2 linked regions of the Gemmatirosa kalamazoonensis genome follow. The protein of the gene in region 2 interacts with the protein of the main gene of each other region in a pairwise test. Links are inferred from orthologs where the notes say so. Each region holds a gene or a part of one and is shown on either strand. Other genes may lie near its edges. The genes, in order: pheT and secD.

Evidence for each region.
Region 1: the proteins of secD (region 2) and pheT interact in binary tests that used the Escherichia coli proteins (3 or more experiments, as listed by UniProt). The link is inferred for Gemmatirosa kalamazoonensis from one-to-one orthologs.

What each region holds. Positions count from the first base shown.
Region 1 is NZ_CP007128.1:3,972,617-3,982,276, reverse strand. The notes cover bases 428-3,554. They hold pheT (phenylalanine--tRNA ligase subunit beta), read left to right. Parts: upstream 428-827; coding sequence 828-3,281; downstream 3,282-3,554. Other genes in these bases: J421_RS17335 (hypothetical protein), read left to right, coding at 3,283-3,554; pheS (phenylalanine--tRNA ligase subunit alpha), read left to right, coding at 428-828. Outside these bases: more of pheS, read left to right, coding at 1-427; more of J421_RS17335, read left to right, coding at 3,555-3,570; J421_RS17330 (cell division protein ZapA), read left to right, coding at 3,560-3,892; rny (ribonuclease Y), read left to right, coding at 4,122-5,723; bifunctional methylenetetrahydrofolate dehydrogenase/methenyltetrahydrofolate cyclohydrolase FolD, read left to right, coding at 5,731-6,612; xseA (exodeoxyribonuclease VII large subunit), read left to right, coding at 6,609-7,949; xseB (exodeoxyribonuclease VII small subunit), read left to right, coding at 7,946-8,158; J421_RS17305 (polyprenyl synthetase family protein), read left to right, coding at 8,159-9,079; dxs (1-deoxy-D-xylulose-5-phosphate synthase), read left to right, coding at 9,129-9,660.
Region 2 is NZ_CP007128.1:3,705,344-3,714,290, reverse strand. Bases 5,332-8,246 are described here. They hold secD (protein translocase subunit SecD), read right to left. Parts: upstream 7,679-8,246; coding sequence 5,984-7,678; downstream 5,332-5,983. Other genes in these bases: J421_RS16020 (bifunctional riboflavin kinase/FAD synthetase), read right to left, coding at 7,758-8,246; secF (protein translocase subunit SecF), read right to left, coding at 5,332-5,944. In the rest of the region: LPS assembly lipoprotein LptE, read right to left, coding at 1-102; J421_RS16065 (hypothetical protein), read right to left, coding at 119-769; J421_RS16060 (acyl-CoA thioesterase), read right to left, coding at 762-1,172; J421_RS16055 (UDP-2,3-diacylglucosamine diphosphatase), read left to right, coding at 1,307-2,092; murI (glutamate racemase), read right to left, coding at 2,027-2,839; J421_RS16045 (hypothetical protein), read right to left, coding at 2,836-3,588; J421_RS16040 (RidA family protein), read right to left, coding at 3,612-4,013; J421_RS16035 (TatD family hydrolase), read right to left, coding at 4,064-4,855; more of secF, read right to left, coding at 4,946-5,331; more of J421_RS16020, read right to left, coding at 8,247-8,732; tRNA pseudouridine(55) synthase TruB, read right to left, coding at 8,737-8,947. UniProt on the Escherichia coli protein: Part of the Sec protein translocase complex. Interacts with the SecYEG preprotein conducting channel. SecDF uses the proton motive force (PMF) to complete protein translocation after the ATP-dependent function of SecA.

The sequences.
Region 1 (9,660 bases), 270 kb from region 2 along the record:
AATCACCTCAAGACCGCGGTCATCGATCCCGCGCTCGCCGAGTTCCAGCAGCGGCAGGCGGCGGCGAAGGGCGCCGGCGAGCGCGTCGACCTCTCGCTCCCGGCGCGCGAGGCGTGGCGCGGCGCGCGACATCCCGTCACCCAGGTCGTCGACGAGATCGTCGGCATCTTCCGCGAGCTCGGGTTCACCGTCGCGGCGGGGCCGGAGGCGGAGACGCCGTGGTACAACTTCGGGTCGCTCAACTTCCCGGCCGACCATCCGGCCATGGAGCTGCACGACACGCTCTACCTCGGCCAGGACGCGCTGCTGCGCACGCACACGTCGCCGGTGCAGACGCGCACGCTGCAGCGCTTCGAGCCCCCGGTGCGCGTGCTCATTCCCGGCAACGTGTACCGGCGCGACTTCTTCGATCCGTCGCACGCGCCGGCGTTCATGCAGATCGAGGGGCTCGCCGTCGACGAGGGGATCTCGTTCGTCGACCTCAAGTCGACGCTCTCCGAGTTCGCACGCCGCTTCTTCGGCAGCGCGGTGACGCGCTTCCGCCCGAGCTTCTTTCCGTTCACCGAGCCGTCGGCGGAGATGGACGTGCAGTGTCTGCTGTGCGGCGGCAGCGGCTGCGCGGGCTGCAAGGGTACCGGCTGGATGGAGATCCTCGGCTCGGGCATGGTGCACCCCGCGGTGCTCGAGGCGGCCGGCGTCGACAGCGAGCGCTACACCGGCTGGGCGTTCGGCATGGGGCCCGGACGCATCGCCATGCTGCGCTTCGGGCTTCCCGACATTCGACTGCTGTACGATTCCGACGTCCGCTTCCTGGAGCAGTTCGCCTGATGAACGTCTCGTACGACTGGGTTCGCGCCTTCGTCCCGCACACGCTCACGCCGAAGCAGCTCGGCGAGCTGCTGAGCGCACACGTGGCCACGCTCGACGGCCTCGAGTCGCTGCGCTCGGATCTCGCCCCGTTCGTCGTCGGTCAGGTGGTGCACAGCGAGCGGATCCCGGAGACGCGACTGTCGTTCAATCGGGTGGACGACGGCAGCGGTCAGCTGCTGGAGGTCGTGTGCGGCGCGCCTAACGTGGCGGTCGGTGCGAAGTACCCGCTCGCGCGCGTCGGCACGGTGATCCCGGGCAAGGGCGGCATCACGATCGAGCGGCGGAAGATCCGCGGCTTCACGTCGGCCGGCATGCTGTGCTCCGCGATGGAGCTCGGGCTCGGCGAGGACCACGAGGGCATCCTCGAGCTGGCGACCGAGGCGGCGCCCGGGACGCCGCTCGTCGACGTGCTGCCCACGGGCGACACGCGCCTCGACCTCGACGTGCTGCCTAACAGGCCGGACCTGCTGTCGCAGCGAGGCGTCGCGCGCGAGGTCGCGGCGCTCACCGGCGTCGCGATCGTCGACCCGCCGGAGCTCGGGCGCCACGCCGACGTAGCGAGCGCCGCGCGCGACCCGAAGGAGGCGTCGGCCGCTGGCGTCACGGTGCGCATCGATGACACCGAGGGGTGCCCGCGTTACTGCGCGGCGGTGATTCGCGGCGTGCGCGTCGGCCCGAGCCCGGAGTGGCTCGTCCAGCGCCTCGCGGCCGTCGGCGCGCGCTCGATCAACAACGTGGTCGACGCGACGAACTACTGCCTCCACGGCCTCGGCCAGCCGATGCACGCGTTCGACCTCGCGAAGCTCGGCGACCGCGTCGTCGTGCGGCGCGCGCGCGCCGGCGAGAAGCTCGTCACGCTCGACGGCGTCGAGCGGGCGCTGTCGCCGGACGTGCTCGCGATCGCCGGCGCCGAGCGCGCGGAGGCGATCGCCGGCGTCATCGGCGGGCAGGGCTCCGAGGTCTCCGAGGGCACGACCGACGTGCTGCTGGAGGTCGCGTACTTCGATCCGCGGCGCGTGCGCCGCGGACGCATGCTCGCGAACGTCTCGACCGACGCGAGCTATCGCTTCGAGCGCGGCGTCGACCGCGCCGCGACGCTGGAGCTGCTCGCGGCGGGCGCCGGGCTGATCGTGTCGCTCGCCGGCGGGGCGGTGGAGGGAGTCATCGACGTCGGGCGCGCACCCGGTGCGCTGCCGGCGGTGCCGCTGCGTGCCGCGCGCCTCGCGCGCGTGCTCGGCGCCCCGGTCGCCGACGCCGACGTGGAGCGGTTGCTGCGCGCGATCGGCTTCGACGTCGCGCGCAGCGGAGAGGGCGCGTGGACGGTGTCGCCGCCCACGTGGCGACAGGACGTGGAGCGCGAGGCGGATCTGATCGAGGAGGTCGCGCGCCTCGTCGGCTTCGACGCGCTGCCGACCGAGATCCGGCCGTTCCGTCCGGGGCGCGTGCCCGACGATCCGATGTTCCTGCTCGCCGACCGCGTGCGCGCGGAGCTCGTCGGCGCGGGTCTGCTCGAGGCGCGTCCGCTGCCGTTCGTGGCGGGCGACGACGCCCACGTGCGCGTGCAGAACCCGCTCGCCGAGGACGAGCCGCACCTGCGGCGCGAGGTGCTCGAGACGCTCGCGCGGCGTGCCGAGCACAATCTCGCGCGCATGCACGGCGACGTGCGGCTGTTCGAGATCGGCCATGTCTTCCGCCCGCACGGCGAGCGGCCCGACGAAAGCGTGCACCCGTCCCTCCCCGACGAGCGGATGCACGTCGGGGTCCTGATCATGGGCGCGCGGCGGCCGGTGCACTTCTCCGAGCCGCACCCGCCGGCGTTCGACGAGTGGGACGCGAAGGCGATCGCGGAGCGCGTCGCCGCGGCGGGCCATCCGGGACACCGTGTGGACCTCGTGCCGGTCGGCGAGGACGACGTGCTGTGGCGCATCGACGTCGACGGCGAGTCGCGCGGCACGGTGCGGCGCGTGCGCCTCGACCTGCCGCCCTGGGCGGCGCAGCCGTTCGGTGTGGAGCTCGAATTGATGCGCGTGCAGTCGGCCGTCGTGGCCGAGCCGGGATCGAACGCCTGGGGCTCGGTGCCGCCGATCGCGCGCGTGTCGCACGTCCAGTATCGCGAGCTGCCGACGACGCCCGCGGTGGTGTTCGACCTCGCGCTGCTGGTACCGGACGCGACGCCGGCGAGCCGCGTGGAGGAGGTCATCCGCGTCGCGGTCGGCGAGCTGCTCGAGCAGCTCGTGCTGTTCGACGTGTTCCGGGGCGGGGACGTCCCGGCGGGGACCCGAAGCCTCGCGTGGCGGCTGACGCTGCGCGACCCGCAGCGCACGCTGCGCGACAAGGAAGTCGAGGGGCGGCGCACGAAGCTGCTCCGCGCACTCGAGGGGGAGCTCGGTGTCCGGCAACGCGCGTCCTGAGATGGCCTTCTCGGAGCTGGAACGCCTCGTCCGCAGCCTGGGCGAGGAGCTGGCGTTCTTCCGTCGGCGGGCGCTCGAGGCCGAGCGACGGTGGCGGGACGCGATGGAGCACACCGGCCACGGCGACACCGCGCCGACGCGCGAGTCGCTGGCCTCGCGGCTGGCCGAGCTGGAGCGGGAGAACGGCGAGCTGCGCGCCCGCCTCGACGATGCGGCCGAGCGGACCAGGCAGATGGCCGAGCGACTGCGGTTCCTGCGGCAGCAGGAGGGAGGAGCGGGTGAGCGCTGACGGTGAAGCCGGCGCGGCCGGCGGCGAGCGGCGCAACTCGGTGCGCGTCTCGATCCTCGGGGACGACTACATGATCCGAACCGAGGCGAGCGCCGCGCACACTCGCGAGGTCGCGGCGCACGTGGACGGCATCATCCGGCGGGTGCTCGCCACGGGTTCGGTGGTGGAGACGCACAAGGCGGCGATCCTGGCGGCGCTGCAGATCACGGACGAGCTGTTCCGGGCGCGCGCTGACGCCGAGCGGATGACGCAGTCGATGCAGGAGCTGAGCGCCGAGGTGAAGCGCTGGCTGCCGCCAGTGAAGCGGACCGACGCGGTCTAGGACCGGCGGCCTCGGCCGGCCGCCGTTGCGCGCCGACACACTGCGCGGTAGCTTTGCCGGCGGTGCTCGCTGTCCCGTAGGTGCAAGCGCGGATTGCAGTTAGGCGCTCCGACCGGGAATCGCGCGTGGCCAGCACCGAGCCCCGCGGTCCTTGTCGGATCCGTCCGTCGGGAGCCCGTCCTTCCTCGGTCCGCGCGCTGCGTGCGTCGCGGTGGAGCATAGATCCGACATGAGTTCACAACTGATCCCGGCTCTGCTGGGACTTCTCGCTTGTGTCGTCGTCGGGGTGGCGGCGTTTGCGGTGGGCCGGGGCTCCGGGGTGAAGGTGGGTCGGACGGAGGAGCTCGAGCGGCAGCGCGCCGCGAAGGCCTCCGCCGAGGAGTCCGCCCAGCGCATCCGGTCCGAGGCCGAGCGCGACGCCGAGGGACTCCGCAAGAGCGCCGTCGTCAGCGGCAAGGAAGAGCTGCTCCGCCTGCGCGAGACGCAGGAAGGGGAGGTGCGCCGCCGCCGCGAGGAGGTCGAGCGCGAGGAGCGCCGCCTGCAGGAGCGCGAGACGCAGCTCGATCGCAAGAGCGAGACGCTCGATCAGCGCGACCGCGAGCTCGGCCGTCGGGCGAGCGAGCTCGGTCGACGCGAGAAGACCGTCGAGGAGCGCCAGGGCGAGGTCGATCGCCTCGAGGGCGAGGCGACGCGACGGCTCGAGGAGCTCGCGGGGCTCTCCGCGCAGGAGGCGAAGAACGAGCTGATGCGCCGCATCGAGGAGGCCGCGCAGGCCGACGCGGCGAGCCGCATCCGCGAGATCCGGGAGTCGGCGCGCCGCAACGCCGAGCGCGAGGCGAAGAAGATCGTCGCGCTCGCCGTGCAGCGCATCGCCGCCGAGCACACGGCCGAGACGACGGTGTCCGCCGTGTCGCTGCCGAACGACGAGATGAAGGGCCGCATCATCGGCCGCGAGGGGCGCAACATCCGCGCGTTCGAGCTCGCGACGGGTGTCGACGTCATCATCGACGACACGCCGGACACCGTCGTCGTGTCGTGCTTCGACCCGGTGCGCCGCGAGGTGGCGCGGCTCGCGCTGGAGAAGCTCGTCGCCGACGGGCGCATCCATCCCGGGCGCATCGAGGAGGTCGTCAACAAGGCGAAGAAGGAAGTCGACCAGAACATCCTCGAGGTCGGCGAGCAGGCGGCGTACGAGACCGGCGTCAACGGACTGCACCCGGAGCTGATCCGCCTCATCGGGCGCATGAAGTGGCGCACGAGCTACGGGCAGAACATCCTGCAGCACTCGAAGGAGGTCGCGTGGCTCGCCGGCATCATGGCCGCGGAGCTCGGCCTCGACGTGCCGATGGCGAAGCGCGGCGCGCTGCTGCACGACGTCGGCAAGGTGCTCACGCACGAGCACGAGGGCACGCACGTGCAGCTCGGCGTAGAGGTGGCGACGAAGTACGGCGAGCACCCGCTCGTCGTGAACGCGATCGCCGCGCACCACGACGACGTGCCGCACGAGAGCGAGATCTCCGTGCTCGTGCAGGCGGCCGACGCGATCAGCGGCTCGCGGCCCGGCGCGCGGCGCGAGGCGTTCGAGACGTACGTGAAGCGCCTCGAGGGGCTGGAGCGGATCGCATCGAGCTATCGCGGTGTAGATCGCGTCTTCGCGATCCAGGCCGGTCGCGAGGTGCGCGTCGTCGTCACGCCCGAGGAGGTGGACGACGTGCGCATGACGGCGCTGAGCGAGGAGATCGCCCGCCGCATCGAGGCCGAGCTGCAGTATCCGGGGCAGATCAAGGTCGTGGTGATCCGAGAGACGCGGGCGGTGGACTTTGCACGCTGAGATGGCGATGGAGGCGCGCCTGCTCGACGGCGCGGCGCTCGCGCGGCGCGTGCGCGAGCGGGTCGCCGGCGAGGTAGCCGAGCTGAAGGCGCGCGGCGTCACGCCCGGCCTCTCGGTCGTGCTCGTCGGCGACGATCCGGCGAGCGCGGTCTACGTGCACCACAAGACGAAGGACTGCCAGGAAGTCGGCATGCGCGGCGAGCAGATCCGCATGCCCGCCTCGACGTCGCAGGATGAGCTGCTCGCGGTGGTCGACCGGCTGAACGGAGATCCCGCGGTGCACGGCATCCTCGTGCAGATGCCGGTGCCGAAGCAGATCGATCCAGCCGCGGTCATCGCGCGCATCGCGCCCGAGAAGGACGTCGACGGCTTCCATCCGGTGAACGTCGGCAAGACGTACATCGGCGAGGACAGCGGCTTCGCGCCGTGCACACCTGCCGGCGTGATGGTGATGCTGCGCGAGGCGGGCGTGGATCTGCGCGGCGCCGAGGTGGTCATCATCGGGCGCAGCAACATCGTCGGCAAGCCGATGGCGGCGCTGCTCGTGCAGCCCGGCGTGGATGCCACCGTGACGGTGTGCCACAGCCGCACGCGCGACCTCGCCGCGCACACGCGCCGCGCCGACGTGATCGTCGCGGCGATCGGCCGCGCGCGGTTCGTGACGGGCGACATGGTGAAGCCCGGCGCCGTCGTGATCGACGTCGGCATGAACCGCATCGACGACCCCACGACGAAGAGCGGCACGCGTCTCGTCGGCGACGTCGACTTCGAGGCCGTGCGCCAGGTCGCGTCGGCGATCACGCCGGTACCCGGCGGCGTGGGCCCGATGACGCGCGCGATGCTGCTCGAGAACACGGTGCGCGCGGCGCGCCGGGCGGCCGGCGCGTGAGCCCGCGCAAGCCAGCGCCGGCGCCGGACACGCTCGACCTGTTCGCGGTGGACCCGGTGCTCGAGCCGCCGCGTCGCGCCGGGTCGACCAGCCGTCGCGCGACCGCGGCTCGGCAGATCGAGCCCACGACGCCGGTCGAGGCGATGGCGCCGGTCGATCCGTACGCCCGCGTCGACGCGGACCCGTACGACGGGGTGATCCCCGGCGCGTCGCCCGCATCGGCCGTCGCGGTGTCGACGCTGACGCTCACCGCGAAGGAGGTGCTCGAGGGCGCGTTCATGCCGCTCTGGGTGCGCGGCGAGGTCAGCGACTTCAAGGCGCACCGCAACGGGCACTGGTACTTCTGCCTGCGCGACGAGACCGCGCAGATCCGCTGTGTGATCTGGGGACGCGACGCGCGCCGTCTGCCGGCTCCGCCCGACGACGGCATGCAGGTCGTGGCGTTAGGCCAGCCGAGCGTCTACGCGGCGCGTGGCGATCTGCAGTTCGTCGTGCGCACGCTCGACGCCCAGGGCGATGGCCTGTGGCGCAAGGCGCTCGATCGCACGCGCGCGCGCCTCGAGGCGGACGGCCTGCTCGATCCGGCGCGCAAGCGCGCGCTCCCGCGCCTGCCGCGCCGCGTCGCGGTGATCACGAGCCCCGACGGCGCGGCGCTGCACGACATCGTCGCCGTCGTTCGGCGCCGCTGCCCGAGCGTGGAGGTCGTCCTCGTGCCCGCGAAGGTGCAGGGTGAGGGCGCCGCCGAGGAGCTGTGCGACGCCGTGGAGCGTGTCGCGCGGTGGGGCGGTGCGGACGTCGTCATCATCGGACGTGGCGGCGGCGCGCGCGAGGATCTCTGGGCGTTCAACGACGAGGACCTCGCGCGCGCGATCGCGGCGTGTCCGGTGCCGGTGATCTCCGCCGTGGGCCACGAGGTGGACGTCACGATCTGCGATCTCGTCGCCGACGTGCGCGCCGCCACGCCGTCGGTCGCCGCGGAGACCGCGGTGCCGGTGCGGAGCCATCTCGCCGCGGAGTTCGTCGCGCTGCGCGACGCGCTCTCCGCCGCGGCGCAGCGCGCGGCATCCGACGCGCGAGAGCGGCTGCAACGGGTGCGCGCGGAGCTGGTGCAGGTGAGCGAGCGCGCGACCGAGCGTCGTCGCGCTCGCATCGAGACCGCGGCGGGCCGGCTGCACGCCCTCAGCCCGCTCGCGACGCTCGCGCGCGGCTACGCCGTCGCGCGCGCGAGCGACGGGCGCACGCTGAGCCGGGTGAGCGACCTCTCCGCGGCCGGCGAGTTCGAGCTGCGCGTCTCCGACGGCGCGGTGCGCGCCACGACGCTGCCGAGGGACTCGTGACGTTCGAGGAGAACCTCGAGCGACTCGAGGAGATCGTCGACGAGCTGGGAGGCGACGCGCTGGAGCTCGATCGCGCGCTGCGGTTGTTCGAGGAGGGGATCGAGCGGCTCCGCGAGGCGAGCGGCGAGCTGGCGCGGGTGGAGCAGCAGGTGAAGCTCCTCGTCGAGCGCTCCGACGGCACGTTCGAGCTCCCCCCGCTGGAGCGCTGAGTGGCGCGCGCCGCGACCGCGTCGCGCTCCGACACGACGGCGGAGCACCTCGCCGCCTGGCGCCGCCGAGTGGACGACGCGCTCGCGGCGTGCTGCGCGCGCTACCTCGACGGCGTGGAGCCGACGACGGCCGACGCGATCCGTTACAGCCTGCTCGGCGAGGGCAAGCGCCTCCGGCCGATCCTCGCGCTCGCGGCGTACGAGGCGGCCGGCGGCGACGGCGACGCGAGCGCGCTCGCCGCGGCGGTGGAGGTGGTGCACGCGTACTCGCTCGTGCACGACGACCTGCCGTGCATGGACGACGACGACGTCCGTCGCGGTCGGCCGACGGTGCACCGCGTGTACGGCGTACGCGCGGCAACCGCGGCGGGGCTGGCGATGGTGCCGCTCGCCGCCCGCGCCGCCAGCGACGCCGCGACGGCGCTCGGGATCGCGCGAGCGGCCGTGGGTGAGATCGTCCGCGCGCTCATGCGCGCGTCCGGCGCCGGCGGGATGATCGGTGGGCAGCTCCTCGACCTCGAGGCCGAGGGGCGCGCACTGTCGCTCCTGGAGCTGGAGCGCATCCACGCGGCGAAGACCGGCGCGCTCATCACCGCCGCCGTGATCGTGGGAGGCATCGCCGCGGGCGCGTCGCGGGCGGTGCTGGACGCGCTGGAGGGCTACGGCCAGCGCGTGGGCCTCGCGTTCCAGATCGTCGACGACGTGCTGGACGTGACGGCGACGACGGACGAGCTGGGAAAGACCGCCGGCCGCGACGTGGCGCTCGGCAAGAGCACGTATCCCGCGCTGCTCGGCGTGCACGGCGCGCGGGCGAGGGCCGAGGCGCTCGTCGACGAGGCGTGCAAGGCGCTGGCCGGCGAAGGGCTGCTGACCGTGACGCTCGAGCACCTCGCCCGGTTCAGCATCAGCCGGCGATCGTGACCCGCGGCGGGCGCTGCTGTCGTCGCGCCGGCTCCTGTAGATTCCAGCCATGTCCCTACTCGATCGGATCGACTCTCCGGCGGACCTCCGGCGCCTGACGCGGGAGGAGCTCCGCGCGCTCCCGGCGGAGATGCGTGAGCGCCTCATCGCGGTGTGCTCCCAGACGGGAGGCCACATCGGCGCCGGGCTCGGTGTCGTGGAGCTGACGATCGCCCTCCACGCCGCGTTCGACACGCCGCGCGATCAGCTCGTGTGGGACGTCGGCCACCAGGGGTACCCGCACAAGCTGCTCACCGGCCGCAACACGCGCATGGAGACGCTGCGGCAGGAGAGCGGCATCTCCGGCTTCCTGAAGCGGTCCGAGAGCGAGTACGACACGTTCGGCGCAGGTCACGCCGCGACGTCGATCTCCGCGGCGCTCGGCATCGCGGCGGCGCGTGACCTGAACGGCGAGTCGTTCAAGGTCGCCGCGATCATCGGCGACGGCGCGCTGTCCTGCGGCCTCGCGTACGAGGGGCTGAACAACGCGGGCCACTCGGAGCGCGACGTCGTCGTCGTGCTGAACGACAACGAGATGTCGA
Region 2 (8,947 bases):
GCCGCCGCCCGCGAAGTGGTACGGGCTGAAACGGCACGCGACCATGCCCGATGTCGCGGTGCCTAACGCGATGGCGAAGACGGCGGCGCGCAGCGCCGCCACGGCGCGCGCGCGACGCTCAGCGCTTCCAGATGGACGAGTCAAAGCCACTCACCTCCTCCGTCCGCTCGATGTGCAGCGTGAGCGTGCGATGCGCGGACTCGTTCTCGTAGCGAAGCGTCTCGGCGTCGCGCGTGACCCATTCCTGAATGCGACCGCCGTCGATGCGCTCGACGCGCGTGAGCCGCGGCCCGACGAACGTCACGCGCCACGTGGGATCGGTGCCGATGTCGGCGCGCAGCGTGTCGCCGACAACGCGTGCGGTCGTGTCGCGCGCGGCCGGCACGGTGAGTCGGCCGAGCGTCGCCCACAGCATGGCCGCTGGCGGGATGAAGCGGCGCACGAAGTCGGGCCCAGGAATCGTGAGCTGGTCGCCGATCAGGATCGCCCATCCGCCGCCGAAGCCGCCGTCGACGAAGAAGTCCATGCGCGCGCTGTCGGGCGCGATGATGCGCGCAACGCCCTCGCCGCGCGCCGAGAACCCCTCCTGCTCGCGGTAGTCCCACTTGAAGACGATGCGACGCGCGCCGTTCGGGAGCGCGGTCGACGGGAGCTTCACGACCGGCGTCGGCGCGCCGGCGAGCGGACGAGCGCGCGGCGCGCACGCCGCGGCCGCGAGCGCGACGACGGCGCCCAACGCGAGGCGCGAGAACAGGTGACGATCACGCACGGGCACGCTCCAGGATCTCGCGCACCGGGCCGGGCATCGCCGTCGGACGGCTGTTGCGATCGATCGACACGAGGCGCGTGGACGCCGAGACGAGCCGCACGCCATCGTCGGCGCGCGACACGAGATAGTCGAACGTGACGCTCCGCGATCGCACGTCCGTCATCGTCGTCTCGACGCGAATGAGGTCGTCGTACCGCGCCGGCGCGTGGAACCGCAGGCTCGCCTCCGCTACCGCGAGCGCGACGCCCGCCTCCTCCATCTGCCGATAGCTCATGCCCCCCGTCCGGATGAACTCCGTGCGCCCCACCTCGCACCACGCGAGATAGTTCGCGTGATACACGACACCCATCTGGTCGGTTTCGGCGTAGCGGACGCGGAGCTCGGTGACGTGGACGCGGGACACGGCGGTTGAGTCGACGACGGTGCCGCGGCCGCGGACACCGCGGCGGGCGCCGGCAAGATCGCCAACCCCGACCGCCGTTGTCCACCCGCGCCCGCGGCTTTGTCCATCGCACGGCGCCGGCTAGACTTGGGCTCGTGCTGCCCAGTCCCTGCTACATCTTCTCCGACGCGCACCTCGGCGTGGCGCGGCCCGAGCGCGAGCGCGAGCTGCTCGCGTTCCTGCGGAGCCTGCGCGGCGCGGCGGGCTCGCTGGTGGTGAACGGCGACCTGTTCGACTTCTGGTTCGAGTGGCGATCGGTGATGCCGCGCCGCGCGTTCCGCGTGCTGGCCGCACTCGCCGACCTCCGCGACGATGGCGTGCCGGTGCTGTGGATGGCCGGCAACCACGACTGCTGGGGCGGCGACATCCTGCGCGAGGACGTGGGTGTCGAGTTCCACGTCGGGCCGTGGGAAGGAACGCTGGCGGGTTGGCACACGCGCATCGAGCACGGCGACGGGCTGCGGCCACGGGAGGACCGCGGCTATCGGGCGATCCGGCCGGTGCTGCGACACCCGCTGTCGGTGTGGGCGTTCCGGCTGCTCCACCCGGACTTCGCGAGCCGCCTCGCGCACGGGAGCTCGCACGGCAGCCGAGCGCTCGGTCCAGGCGACGGCGGTGTGGGGCTCCGGCGCATCGCGTTCGACACGCTGGCGCGCGACCCCTCGCTGGAGCTCGTGGTGTTCGGGCACTCGCACGCGCGGATGCTGGACCGCGCGGAGGGCGGCGGCGTGTACGCGAACCCGGGCGCCTGGCTGGACGAGCCGACGTACCTACGGGTGGACGAGCAGGAGATCGCGGTGCTCCGATGGAACGGGTCAGCCGAGGGTGACCGTCTCCATGCTCTCGACCGGCGCGCCGAGGAAGCGCTCCGCCATCGTTAGGAAGTGGTCAGGCGCGTCGCTCGCCACGAAGCGATGCCGCACGATGGACCCGGGCTCAGCGCACATCTCGCGCTCGGCGAGCAGTCGTCCGGTCTCCGCCGCCGTCTCCTCGGCGCTGTCGATGAGACGCACGCCACGTCCGACGACCTCGCCGATGACCGGCTTGAGCAGCGGGTAGTGCGTGCAGCCGAGGACGAGCGTATCGACGTGCGTCTCGACCAACGGCTCGAGGTACTCTTGGGCGATGAGCCGCGTCGCCGCGTGGTCGGTCCAGCCTTCCTCGGCGAGCGGCACGAACAGCGGGCAGGCGCGCGCGCGCACGTGCGCATGCGGCGCGAGCGCGTGGATGGCGCGATGATAGGCGCGCGAGTTGACGGTGCCCACGGTGCCGATGACGCCGATCTCGCCGTTCGTCGATGCACGCACGGCGGCGCGCGCGCCCGGCTCCACGACGCCGACGACCGGCACGGGCAGCTCCTCGCGGAGCATGGGGAGCGCGTGCGCGGTCGCCGTGTTGCACGCGACGACGACGGCCTTCACGCCCTGCGCGAGCAGGAACGTCGCGATCTCGTGGCTGTAGCGACGCACGGTGTCGGGACTCTTCGGCCCGTACGGCACGCGCGCGGTGTCGCCGAAGTAGATGATCGACTCGTTAGGCAGCTGCCGCATCAGCTCACGTGCGACCGTGAGCCCGCCGATCCCCGAGTCGAACACGCCGATGGGCGACGACGACTCGGGGGCGCTCACCAGCTCACCTTCATCGCGAGCGTCGCCCCATGCTCACTCGGCCGCACGCTCACCTCGCCGGGCACGGCCCAGAGATTCGCGGACACGAACGCCTCGGCGCCGGCGATGAGGTGGTTGAACGCGATGACCGCGATCCAGTCCTCGAGGTGCAGTCGGCGCGCGCGGGCGAGACTTCCGTTGAAGAGATTCGGCACGCGCGTGCCCGCGCCCGTGCCCGTCACGGGGTTGCCTGCCGTGTCGACCGGGAAGCTCGTCGCGATGAGACTATCGCCACGAAACGCTTTCGCTTCGGCGAGGTCGAACGTGGACTTCGCGACCATCGCGAGCGCGCCCGCCTCCACGGCCATGAAGAACGCGCCGGTCGCCGTGCGGTCGAGCTTCGACTGACCGAGGCCAGGGACGAGGATCGAATAGATCAGCGCGCGTCGCGCGGAGATCGGCGGGCGCGGAATCGCGCTCGCGCCGACGGCGCGCGGAGGCCGCGGCGCACGGCGCGTCGTGTCGCGCGGTGGCGCGACCGCTGCCGGGACGTTGGGCGCCGTATCCGTGATCACCGGCACCGTCGGCCGCGTCGAGGGACGCACGGTGTCGGCGGGCGCCGGCGCGCGTCGTGTCGTGTCGCGGCGCGTCGTGTCCGGCCGCGGCACCGGCACCTGCGCGCGCGCCGTGGACGCGCAGACTGCAACCAGCGCGAGCGCACCGCCGCCGAGCCACCGCGCGCGCCACGCGCGCGAGACGAAAGGCGTCACTGCGACACCACGCCGAGCCCTCGTCAGCGCTGCGTCGGCAGCGCCGCGACGAGCTCGATCTCGACGCGAACGCCGCGCGGGAGCCCGGCGACGGCGACCGTGGAGCGTGCCGGCCGCGCGTCGCCGAGCGCGCGCGCGTAGACCTCGTTCACCGCGCCGAAGTCCGCCATGTCGGCGAGGAAGATGGTCGTCTTCACGACGTCGGACCACGACACGCCGGACGCGGTGAGCACGGCGGTCAGGTTCCGCAGCGCGCGGTCGGCCTGCGCGACGACGTCGCCCTCGACGACCTGCATCGTCGCGGGATCGAGCGCGATCTGGCCCGCGGTGAACAGGAACCCATTCGCCTTCACGGCCTGCGAGTACGGCCCGATGGCGGCGGGAGCGTCGGCGGTGTGAACGATTTCGAGCTGCGAAGCCGGCACGGAACGGTGATGTCGAGGGACGCGGTCCAGACGGGCGAACGCGCGGGAGTCTATCGGGGGGCTCCAGCGATCGCCAGCCCGAAGCACCGGCGTGCGTTGTCGATCACGAGCGCCGCGACGTGCTCGGCGGTCGCGGCACGCGCCTGCGCCAGCCGCTCGACGGTTCGCGGCACCCACGCCGGCTCGTTGCGCTTGCCGCGGTGCGGCGTGGGCGCGAGATACGGCGCGTCGGACTCGGCGAGCAGGCGGTCGTCCGGCACGAGACGCAGCAGCTCGTCGTCCGTCCATCGCTTGAACGTGACGATGCCACTGAACGAGACATACCAGCCGACGTCGAGCGCGGCGCGCGCGAGATCGTGCGAGCCGGTATAGCAGTGCAGTACGCCGACGACGCCCCGCTTCCCGGCCTCGTACACGAGCGAGAGCGTGTCGTCCGCCGCCTCGCGTGTGTGGACCACGACCGGACGCTCCAGATCGTACGCGAGGTCGAGCTGGGCCTCGAACGCGGCGATCTGCCGGTCGCGCGGCGAGTGGTCGTAGTGGTAATCCAACCCACACTCGCCGACGGCGACGGCGCCCGCGGCGACCTCCGCGCGGATGGCCGCGAGGTCGCGCTCCGCGTCGAACGTGTCGGCGTCGTGCGGGTGCACGCCGGCGGTGAACGAGACGAAGCCCGGATGCCGCACTGCGATCGCGCGGGCGCGCTCGGCAGCGGCGAGCGACTCGCCGATGCACACGAGCGCGAGCGCACCGGCGTCGCGCGCGCGGGCGATGACGTCGTCGCGATCGGCGTCGAACGCCGGGTCGGCGAGATGCGTGTGGCTGTCGACGAACGCGAGCACGGCGAGACGGGATCGACTGTTAGGCGCCCCGCCCGCAAACACCAACCGCCGCCCGGAGGGCGGCGGTCGCGGGTCGGGAGCGGCGTGCGGTCAGCGCGCGCCGACCGCCTGGTTCGAGCGCGGCGCGGCGGGACGCGGAGCCGTCGACGTGCTCTTCGCGACGGCGCCGGCATCCTTGCGCGGGTACTTGTTCTCGATCCAGATGAGGACCGAGGACGCGATGTAGATGGAGCTGAACGTACCGGTCACGACACCGAACAGCATGACCCACGCGAACGGGCGGATCACCTCGCCGGCGAACAGCAGCAGCGCGAGCGTCGCGGCGGACACCGTGGCGTGCGTCAGCACGGAGCGCGGCAGCGTCTCGTTCACCGACTGGTTCACGATGTCGTAGAACGAATCGGTCTTGCGCATGCGGCGCACGTGCTCGCGCACGCGGTCGAAGATCACGATCGTGTCGTTCAGCGAGTAGCCGATCACGGTGAGGATCGCGGCGATGACCGTCAGCGACACCTCGATGTTCATGATCTTGATGAACGCGAGCGTCGTGAAGATGTCGTGCGCCGTCGCGATCACGGCCGCGAGCCCGAAGCGCCACTCGAAGCGCACCGCGAGGTACGCGAGCGTGAGCAGGAACGAGATCAGGATGGCGTAGATCGCGCCGCGCTGCAGCTCGTCACCGACCTTCGCGCCGACGGCCTCGGTGCGGCCGATCTGGAAGTTGCCCGCGCCGAACTTCTGCGTGAGCGCGCGCTCGATGCGGCGTGCGACCGTCTCGGCGCCCTGCTGCCCCGCGACCTCGTGCGGATCCTTCTGCGCGCGAATGGTGAACTCGCGGTCGGATCCGAACTGCGCGATCTCGGCCTCGCGCGTCACCTGGTCGACGGCGGAGCGGATCTGACCGGCATCGACGCGCTGATTGAACTTCACCTGCATCAGCGTGCCGCCGGTGAAGTCGATGCTGTAGCGGATGCCACCGGTCACGAGCATCGAGCCGAAGCCGACCACGATGAAGGCAGCCGTCGCGATGAGCGCGACGCGCCACCACTTGATGAAGTCGTACTTGGTGTTGTGGAAGATGCGGAGCATGGTGCCTCTGGGCCTGTCGAGTGGGCGTCGCGTTCCGGGTCAGATGCTCAGCGACTCGACCCGCGGCGAGCGGTTGAGCCAGAGGAGGTAGAACGTGCGCACGACGAAGATGGCAGTGATCATCGACGCCGCGATACCGGCGAGCAGCGTCACGGCGAAGCCGCGCACGGGGCCGGTGCCGTACTGGTAGAGCACCGCGGCGGTGAGCGCGGTCGACACGTTGGAGTCGACGATGGCGCTCATCGCGTGCCGGAAGCCCTCGTCGATCGCGAGGCGTACCGACTTGCCGGCGTCGAGCTCCTCGCGGATGCGTTCGAAGATCAGCACGTTCGCGTCGACGGCGATACCGATGGACAGCACGAAGCCGGCGAGGCCTGGCAACGTGAGTGTGGCGTCGAAGCCGGCCAGCGTGGCGAGCGTGTAGAGCATGTACAGCACGAGACCGCCGACGGCGAGCAGCCCGGAGAAGCGGTAGTACACGAGCATGATGACGATCACGAGCGTGACCGCGACGGCGCCCGCCAGCAGCCCGTGCCGGATCGAGTCCTGTCCGAGGCTCGGGCCGACCTCGCGCGTCTCCTCGACGCGCAGCGGCACTGGCAGCGCGCCGGCCTTCAGCACGATCGCGAGATCCTGCGCGTCCTGCAGCGAGCCGCCGCCGAGGCGGATCTGGCCACGCGAGCCGATGGCGCTCTCGATCGTCGGCGCCGTGATGACGCGCTGATCGAGCACGACCGCCATGAAGTCCTTGATGTGCTTCGCCGTCTCGTTCTGGAAGCGGCGGCCGCCCTCGCGGCTCAGCTCGAACTGCACCGTGTTGCCCTCGACCGGATCGCTCGACGGCCGCGCGTCGGTCAGGTACTCACCGGTGATGATCGGGCGCGCATCCAGCACCCAGAGCGTGCGGTACACCTGGCCGTTCACGACCATGGTGTCGGCGCCCCAGCGCATGACCTTGCCCGGCGGCAGCGCGCTCTGGACCTCCGGCAGGTCGAGGAGCGACTGGAGTCGCAGGTAGTCGCTCTCGGCGACGACGTACTGGCCGGGGATGTTCGCGGGCTGGACGGCCTTCGTGAACGCGCCGGCGGCGTTCGGCTTCAGCAGGTTCGCGCTGTCGGCCGGCTTCTTCGCGGAGTCGCCGGTGGTGCCGGCGGCCTTCACGGTGTCCTTCTTGGCCGAGTCGCCGCTCGTGAGCAGCGAGCCGAGCCCCTGCTGCGGCGACGGCGTCGCCGTGGCGCCTGGCGTGCCGGCCGCGGACGCCACCGTCGGGAGCTTCGCGGCGGCGATCGCGTCGAGCTTCGGCAGCGAGCGCTCGAGCGCCTGCGTCTCGTCGGTGATCTGGAACTCGAGGAACGCGGCCTTCTGCACCACCGCCTGCGCGCGCTCCGGATCGGCGACGCCGGGCAGCTCGACGATGATGCGGTCGGTGCCGGCCTTCTGGACGAGCGGCTCCGTCACGCCGAGCTCGTCGATGCGGTTGCGGACGACGCGGATCGCGCGGTCGAGCGCCTCGGCCTTGTTCGCCACCGCGCCCTTCGACTCGTCGACCGCGAGTGTGAGGTGCATGCCGCCCTGGAGGTCGAGGCCGCGCTTCAGCGGGACGCGGCGCACGGTGTCGGTCACCATCGTGCCGTTGCGGTTCACGCGCTCGATCACGGTGCGCGGGAAGAGCGCATAGACGGAGAGCACGACCAGCGCTCCGATCGCCAGGAGGCGGTACTTCAGGTTCGACATGCGCCTGCAGGAGGTGGGGAGGTGGAACGAGGGGTCCGGGCGCCGGCGCAGGCCAGCAAACTCCCAGAAACTATTAAGGTTACGCCTTCGGGTGCATCACGTCAACGAACCCGCTCGCGTCGCGTGGCGTCACACTGGCCGCGAGGGCAGCACGCGCCGCCTCGGCGTCGCGGCCGAGCTGCTCGACGAGCGCCTCGACCGACGCGAAGCGCTGGACGTCGCGTAGGCGGGCGACGAAATCGATGCGAACGTGCGCGTCGTAGAGGTCCGCCACGGAGTCGAACAGATGCGCCTCGAGCGACACGCGCTCGTCGCCGAACGTCGGGCGGGGGCCGAGGTTCATCATACCCCCGAACGGGCCGCCGGGTGTCTGCACGACCACGGCGTAGACGCCGGCGAGCGGCAGCAGCTTCCGCGCGGACTCCGGCACCACGTTGATGGTCGGGTAGCCGAGCAGCCGGCCGCGCTTCTCGCCGTGCGAGACGATGCCGGCGACCGAATAGCGCCGGCCGAGCGCGGCACGCGCCGCGTCGAGGTCGCCCTCGGCGAGCGCGCGACGGGTGGCACTCGAAGAGACCGGATCCCCACCATCCGCGGCGACCGGCGGCACCACGTCGACGGTGAAGCCGCGCGACTCGCCGAGCTCGCGCAGAACCGACACGTCGCCGGTCCGGCCGCGCCCGAAGCCGTGGTCGTAGCCGATGAGCAGCTCGCGCATGCGGAAGCGATCGCGCAGCACGATGTCGACGAACTCGTCCGGGCCGTACTCCGCCAGCGTGCGCGTGAACGGCAGCACCGCGACGTAGTCGAGACCGCCCTGGGCGAGGACCTCGAGCTTTTCCCTTCCCGGCGTCAGGAGCTGGGGCGCAGCGCCCGGGTTCACGATCTCCAGCGGATGCGGCTCGAACGTGACGAGCACGCTCGGCAGCCCGGTCGCGCGCGCCCGGCCGACGAGCTGCTGGATGACGTCCCAGTGCCCACGGTGCACGCCGTCGAACGTGCCGACGGTGACGATGGTGTCGCGGACGTTCGGCGGAAGGCCCGATGCCGTCACCGGGTCAGCCCTCACGCAGCACGACGCGCGGCTGCCACCGGTCGCCGGCACGCTCGGCGAGGACGGCGAGCATGTCCGTGGCCTCGCTCGTCAACGCGGCCCAGCTCCCGTCGACGCGGGCGTCCACGGCGATGCCGCTCGTCGCCCGTCTGAGATCGACGTCGCTCAACGCCTGCACCGGGAGATGCGGGAGCGCATCGAGCGCCGGCCGCACT